One region of the Burkholderia sp. AW49-1 genome, then DNA from elsewhere that is predicted to be linked to it. Evidence: predicted binding sites of a transcription regulator. Region 1 holds the regulator's gene; the other holds the start of a gene.
The links. Region 1 encodes FliA, which starts transcription of late flagellar genes. Its sites were predicted from a motif close to CTAAAGTTTNNNNNNNNNNNGCCGNTA; they were not measured.
Positions count from the first base shown of each region.

Region 2: a site for FliA is predicted at 2,061-2,087, ahead of flgK (flagellar hook-associated protein FlgK). Genes of this name have one in related genera too.

Region 1 is NZ_JBSAXF010000008.1:190,679-194,063, forward strand. Features, by position in the region: gene flhF (flagellar biosynthesis protein FlhF) at 1-467, shown strand, start outside; gene ACV22W_RS15375 (nucleotide-binding protein) at 460-1,269, shown strand; gene ACV22W_RS15380 (RNA polymerase sigma factor FliA) at 1,292-2,026, shown strand; S-adenosyl-L-homocysteine riboswitch at 2,111-2,227, shown strand; gene ahcY (adenosylhomocysteinase) at 2,262-3,385, shown strand, end outside.
Region 2 is NZ_JBSAXF010000013.1:157,044-160,428, forward strand. Features, by position in the region: gene flgJ (flagellar assembly peptidoglycan hydrolase FlgJ) at 1-957, shown strand, start outside; gene ACV22W_RS20820 (flagellar brake protein) at 1,193-1,948, shown strand; gene flgK (flagellar hook-associated protein FlgK) at 2,144-3,385, shown strand, end outside.

The DNA of each region.
Region 1 (3,385 bases):
ACAAGCACATCGTGCTGATCGACACGATCGGCATGAGCCAGCGCGACCGCGCGCTGTCCGACCAGATCGCGATGCTGCACGGCGCGAACGCGCCGGTGCAGCGCCTGCTGCTGCTGAACGCGACGAGCCACGGCGACACGCTCAACGAGGTCGTCCAGGCCTACCGCAGCGCGGCCGAGTATCCCGATCTCGCCGGCTGCATCCTGACCAAGCTCGACGAGGCGACCCACCTCGGCGGCGTGCTCGACACGGTGATCCGCTACAAGCTGCCGGTCCATTACGTGTCGACCGGCCAGAAAGTGCCGGAAAACCTGTACGTCGCATCGACCCGGTTCCTGCTGAAGAGCGCGTTCTGTGTGCCGCGCGACGGCTCGCCCTTCGTGCCGCAAGACGAGGACATGCCGACGCTGCTTTCCGCACTGACCGCACGTTCCACCGCCGAGCTGCACGAGGTGCGATTTGGATAAACGGATCATCGATCAGGCCGAAGGGCTGCGGCGCCTGCTGGCCGGGCGCGCGTCGCGCATCGTCGCGGTGACGGGCGGGCCGGCGGGCGTCGGCTGCACGACGACCGTCGTGAACGTCGCGGCGGCGCTGACCGCGCTCGGCAAGGACGTGCTCGTCGTCGACGAGCGCGCCGACGTGCATTCGGCCACGGCGACGCTCGCGGGCGCCTGGCTGCGCGACGGCGAACGCACGCGCGTCGCCGCCGGGTTCGGCCTGTGCGCGGCCGCGCGGGACGGCTACAGCGATTCGCAACTGAGCGACTTCATCGACGGCCAGGCCGACATCGTGCTGGTCGACGCGCAGCTCGGTGCAGACGGCACGTTCTCCCCGCTCGCGCGCGAGGCGCACGACGTGCTGATCGTCACGCGGGTCGCCGCGCAAGCGATCACCGAGGCGTACGCGTGCATGAAGCGCCTGCATTTCGCGCACGCGGTCGCGCAGTTCCGCGTGCTGACCAATCATGTCGGCAGCCACGCCGACGCCAGGACCGCATTCGACAACCTCGCGGGCGTCGCGAGCCGCTACCTGACGGTGTCGATCGCCGACGCCGGCTGCGTGAGCGCCGATCCGCTCGTCGAGCATGCGCGCGAGCTGATGCATACCGCGGTCGACGCGTTCCCGTCGTCGGTTGCCGCGCGCGATTACCGGCAGATCGCCGCCGACCTGCTGTACTGGCCGATGCGCCCGCGATCGGGCGCCGGCCGCGCCGTGCATGCGGGCGGCAAGCCGTCGTACGAGGCGGGTGCGGCACACGCCGCGTGAGCGCCACCGGAAGGAGAGAGCCATGATGTACAACGCTCAAGGAAAGATGACCCAGGCCGACGTGCTCGCGCAATACGCGCCGCTCGTGCGGCGCCTGGGGCTGCAGCTCGTCGCGAAGATGCCGGCGAGCGTCGATCTCGACGACCTGATCCAGGCCGGCATGATCGGGCTGATGGACGCGGCCGGCCGCTACAAGGAAGACCAGGGTGCGCAGTTCGAGACCTACGCGACCCAGCGCATCCGTGGCGCGATGCTCGACGAGCTGCGCAGCAACGACTGGCTGCCGCGCAGCTTGCGCAAGACGTCGCGCGAGGTCGAGTACGCGGTGCACCAGGTCGAGCAGCAGCTCGGCCGCTCGGCGAGCGAGGCCGAGATCGCGCAGCACCTGAAGATGCCGCTCGACGAATACCAGGGGATGCTGCAGGACTTGCACGGCAGCCAGCTCATCTACTACGAGGATTTCGATCGCGCGGCCGACGACGAGCCGTTCCTCGACCGCTATCGCGTCGATCACGCCGATCCGCTGTCGTCGCTGCTCGACGAACACCTGCGCGAGGCGCTCGTCGAAGCGATCGAGCGGCTGCCCGAGCGCGAGAAACTGCTGATGTCGCTGTACTACGAGCGTGGGCTGAACCTGCGCGAGATCGGCGCGGTGCTCGAGGTCAGCGAGTCGCGCGTGTGCCAGCTGCACAGCCAGGCCGTCGCGCGCCTGCGCGCGCGGTTGCGCGAACAGGCATGGGTCGGCGCCGAGAACTGACCCTTTCATAACGCCCGCGCGCGTCGACGCCGCGCGCGGCGCGCGGCGCGCATTTCCCGCGCCGATTTGCTACAATCCCTCCCGTTTTCCGAGGAGCGTTGCGACGGACCATCCTGCGTCCGCCAGGCTCGGAAAGCTTCACCAAGCAGCCGTGCGGCAACATTCGCGCCGGCCCCGCTTCCTGAACGGCGCTCACGTCACCAATTTCTAGAACTTTTTTAGAAAGGAGGGCGTGATGAACGCCATTATCGATTCGCAAGCTTCCAAGGATTACATCGTCGCCGACATGGCGCTTGCCGGCTGGGGCCGCAAGGAGCTGAACATCGCCGAGACCGAAATGCCGGGCCTCGTGCAGATCCGCGACGAATACAAGGCGCAGCAGCCGCTGAAGGGCGCGCGCATCGCAGGTTCGCTGCACATGACGATCCAGACCGGCGTGCTGATCGAGACGCTGAAGGCGCTCGGCGCCGATGTCCGCTGGGCGTCGTGCAACATCTTCTCGACGCAGGACCACGCCGCTGCCGCGATCGTCGAAGCCGGCACGCCGGTGTTCGCGTTCAAGGGCGAGTCGCTCGACGAATACTGGGAATTCTCGCACCGCATCTTCGAATGGCCGAACGGCGAATTCGCGAACATGATCCTGGACGACGGCGGCGACGCAACGCTGCTGCTGATCCTCGGCTCGAAGGCCGAGAAGGACCGTTCGGTGATCGCGAAGCCGACCAACGAGGAAGAAGTCGCGCTCTTCAAGTCGATCGCGAAGCACCTCGACGCCGATCCGACCTGGTACTCGACGCGCCTCGCGCACATCAAGGGCGTGACCGAAGAAACCACGACCGGCGTGCATCGCCTGTACCAGATGGAAAAGGACGGCCGCCTGCCGTTCCCGGCGTTCAACGTGAACGACTCGGTCACGAAGTCGAAGTTCGACAACCTGTACGGCTGCCGCGAGTCGCTCGTCGACGGCATCAAGCGCGCGACCGACGTGATGATCGCGGGCAAGGTCGCGGTCGTCGCGGGCTACGGCGACGTGGGCAAGGGTTGCGCGCAATCGCTGCGCGGCCTGGGCGCGACGGTGTGGGTCACCGAAATCGACCCGATCTGCGCGCTGCAGGCGGCGATGGAAGGCTACCGCGTCGTGACGATGGAATATGCCGCCGACAAGGCCGACATCTTCGTGACGGCGACCGGCAACTACCACGTGATCAACCACGATCACATGAAGGCGATGCGCCACAACGCGATCGTCTGCAACATCGGCCACTTCGACTCGGAAATCGACGTCGCGTCGACCCGCCAGTATCAGTGGGAAAACATCAAGCCGCAGGTCGACCACATCATCTTCCCGGACGGCAAGCG
Region 2 (3,385 bases), on a different contig from region 1:
TTCGCCCTCGACGTGCAGGGCTTCGACGCGCTGCGCGCGCAGGCGAAGCAGTCGCCGCAGGCCGGCGCGAAGGCGGTCGCCGGCCAGTTCGACGCGATGTTCACGCAGATGATGCTCAAGAGCATGCGCGACGCGTCGCCCGACGGCGGGCTGCTCGATTCGCACACGTCGAAGATGTACACGTCGATGCTCGACCAGCAGCTCGCGCAGCAGATGTCGAAGCGCGGGATCGGTGTGGCCGACGCGCTGATGAAGCAGCTGCTGCGCAACGCGGGGCAGGGCACGGGCGGCGACACGGCGGCCGACGCCGGCGCGGCCGGGCTCGGCGCGGTGGGCCTGGGTGCAGCCGGCTCGGGCACGTCGGGCAACGAAGGCAGCCTCGCCGCGATGAACGCGATGGCAAGGGCCTACGCGAACGCGGCGAACAACGGCGGGCTCGCCGGCGCGCGCGGCTACACGGCCGGCAGCGCGCTGACGCCGCCGCTGAAGGGCGCGAGCGGCGCGCAGGACGCCGACGCGTTCGTCGACCGCCTCGCCGGCCCGGCGCAGGCGGCGAGCGCGACCACCGGCATCCCGGCGCGCTTCATCGTCGGCCAGGCCGCGCTCGAATCGGGCTGGGGCAAGCGCGAGATTCGCGCGAGCGACGGCTCGACGAGCTACAACGTGTTCGGCATCAAGGCGAACAAGGGCTGGACGGGCCGCACGGTGTCGGCGCTGACGACCGAATACGTGAACGGCGCGCCGCGCCGCGTCGTCGCGAAGTTCCGCGCGTACGATTCGTACGAGCACGCGATGACCGATTATGCGAACCTGCTGAAGAACAACCCGCGCTACGCGGGCGTGCTGAGCGCGAGCCGCAGCGTCGAGGGCTTCGCGCACGGGCTGCAGAAGGCCGGCTACGCGACCGACCCGAACTACGCGAAGAAGCTGATCTCGATCATGCAGCAGATCGGCTGACGGGGCAGGGGCCGGAACGGCCCCGCCTGCCGCCCATTCTTGCAGTCTTACGGACCGCGCCCGGCACCCCGCCGCGCGCGGTTTCAACGTTTGCGCGAAAAAAACTGGCAATTCGATCTAAACTTTCGGTGAGCACTGCCGCTAAGTGTGTGAGACCTGCAACCGGGCCATGTTCTGGCCCGGTTTTACTGCGCACCGGTCGCCCGGGCGCCCATGACAAGAAAACCGGCTAGCCATGAATATCGAAACGTCGACCGATCCGAGCCTGGATGCGGGCCATTCCGGGCCCGACTACGCCCGCCGCAATCCGCTGGAGATCGGCGTGCAGCTGCGCAACCTCGTGAACCGCGGCGACTTCCTGACCGTCCAGTACCCGGGCGGCCAGCTCGTCACGCGCCTGCTCGAGGTCGACGTCGGCGCGCGTACGTTCACGTTCGACTGGGGCGCGCTGTCCGAGCAGAACGCCGGCATCCTCGGCGCGTCGCATTGCACGTTCGCGGCGGCGCCCGAAGGCGTGCGCGTCGAATTCAGCACGAGCACACCGCGCGAGACGCGTTACGAGGGGCTGCCTGCGTTCGTCGCCGATTTTCCCGACGTGCTGATGTGCATCCAGCGCCGCGAGTACTTCCGCGTCGATGCGCCGATCGTCGATCCGTTCCTGTGCCGCGGCAAGCTGCCGGACGGCGAGAGCTTCGTGTTCGAGGTGCATAACCTGTCGCTCGGCGGCGTCGGGCTGCGCACGGCCGACGAGCGTGTCGAGGCGCTCGAGGTCGGCACGCTGCTGCCGGACGTCGAGCTTGAGCTGACCGGCCACGGCAAGCTGTCGCTCGACCTGCGGCTCGTGTCGCAGCGTTCGACCCAGATGCCGAACGGTTCGCGGCGCTTCCAGCTCGGGTTTCGCTTCATGTCGCTGCCGGGCAGCGCGGAGAACACGCTGCAGCGCCTGATCACGCAGCTCGAGATGAAGCGCCGCTCGCTCGCGCGGGCCTGACGTACGCCCCTCTCGCGGCCCCGCCCGGGGCCGCTTTCGCACCGGTGCCGGCAGCGCCCGCCGGGGCGCTCGACAGACGACGCGCACGCACGCGTCGCATGCGCATTTTTCCCTCAATTTTTCCGATCCGCGGCCGTTATACCGGGAGTCACGCAACCCGGCGGCCGCAGCGCGGCCGGCTCATCAGGATCGCGCATGTCCAACACACTCATGAACCTCGGTGTCAGCGGCCTCAATGCCGCGCTCTGGGGCCTCACGACGACCGGTCAGAACATCAGCAACGCTGCCACGCCCGGCTATTCGGTCGAACGCCCGGTCTACGCGGAGGCGAGCGGCCAGTACACGTCGAGCGGCTACATGCCGCAGGGCGTGAACACCGTCACGGTGCAGCGGCAGTACAGCCAGTACCTGAGCGACCAGCTGAACAGCGCGCAGTCGCAGGGCGGCGCGCTATCGACGTGGTATTCGCTCGTCGCGCAGCTGAACAATTACGTCGGCAGCCCGACGGCCGGGATCTCGACCGCGATCACCGGCTACTTCACCGGTTTGCAGAACGTGGCGAACAGCGCCGCCGATCCGTCGGTGCGGCAGACCGCCATCAGCAACGCGCAGATTCTCGCGAACCAGCTCAACGCGGCCGGCCAGCAGTACGACGCGCTGCGCCAGAGCGTGAATACGCAGCTCACCAGCACGGTGTCGCAGATCAACACGTACACCGCGCAGATCGCGAAACTGAACCAGCAAATCTCGGCGGCGAGCAGCCAGGGGCAGCCGCCGAACCAGCTGATGGACCAGCGCGACCTCGCTGTGTCGAACCTGTCGAGCCTCGCGGGCGTGCAGGTGGTGCGCAACGACAGCGGCTACAGCGTGTTCCTCGCGGGCGGTCAGCCGCTCGTCCTCGCCGACAAGAGCTATCAGCTCGCGGCCGTCACGTCGCCGTCCGATCCGAGCGAGCTGACCGTCGTGTCGCAGGGGATCGCCGGCGCGAACCCGCCGGGCCCGAATCAGGCGCTGCCGGATGCGTCGCTGTCGGGCGGCACGCTCGGTGGCCTGCTCGCGTTCCGCAGCCAGACGCTCAACCCCGCGCAGGCGCAACTCGGCGCGGTCGCGGCCAGCTTCGCCGCGCAAGTCAACGCACAGAACGCGCTCGGCATCGACCTGTCCGGCAAGCCGGGCGGCAACCTGTTCACGGTGGCGGCCCCGTCCGTCTATTCGAACCAGGGCAATACCGGCAACGCGTCGCTGTCCGTCTCGTTCGCCAACGCGTCGCAGCCGACGACGAGCGACTACACGCTGTCGTACGACGGCACGAACTACACGCTGACCGACCGTGCGAGCGGCGCGGTGGTCGACCAGAAGGCAGGGCCGATGCCGCTTTCGCTCGGCGGGCTGAACTTCTCGTTCTCGTCCGGCGCGATGAATGCCGGCGACCAGTTC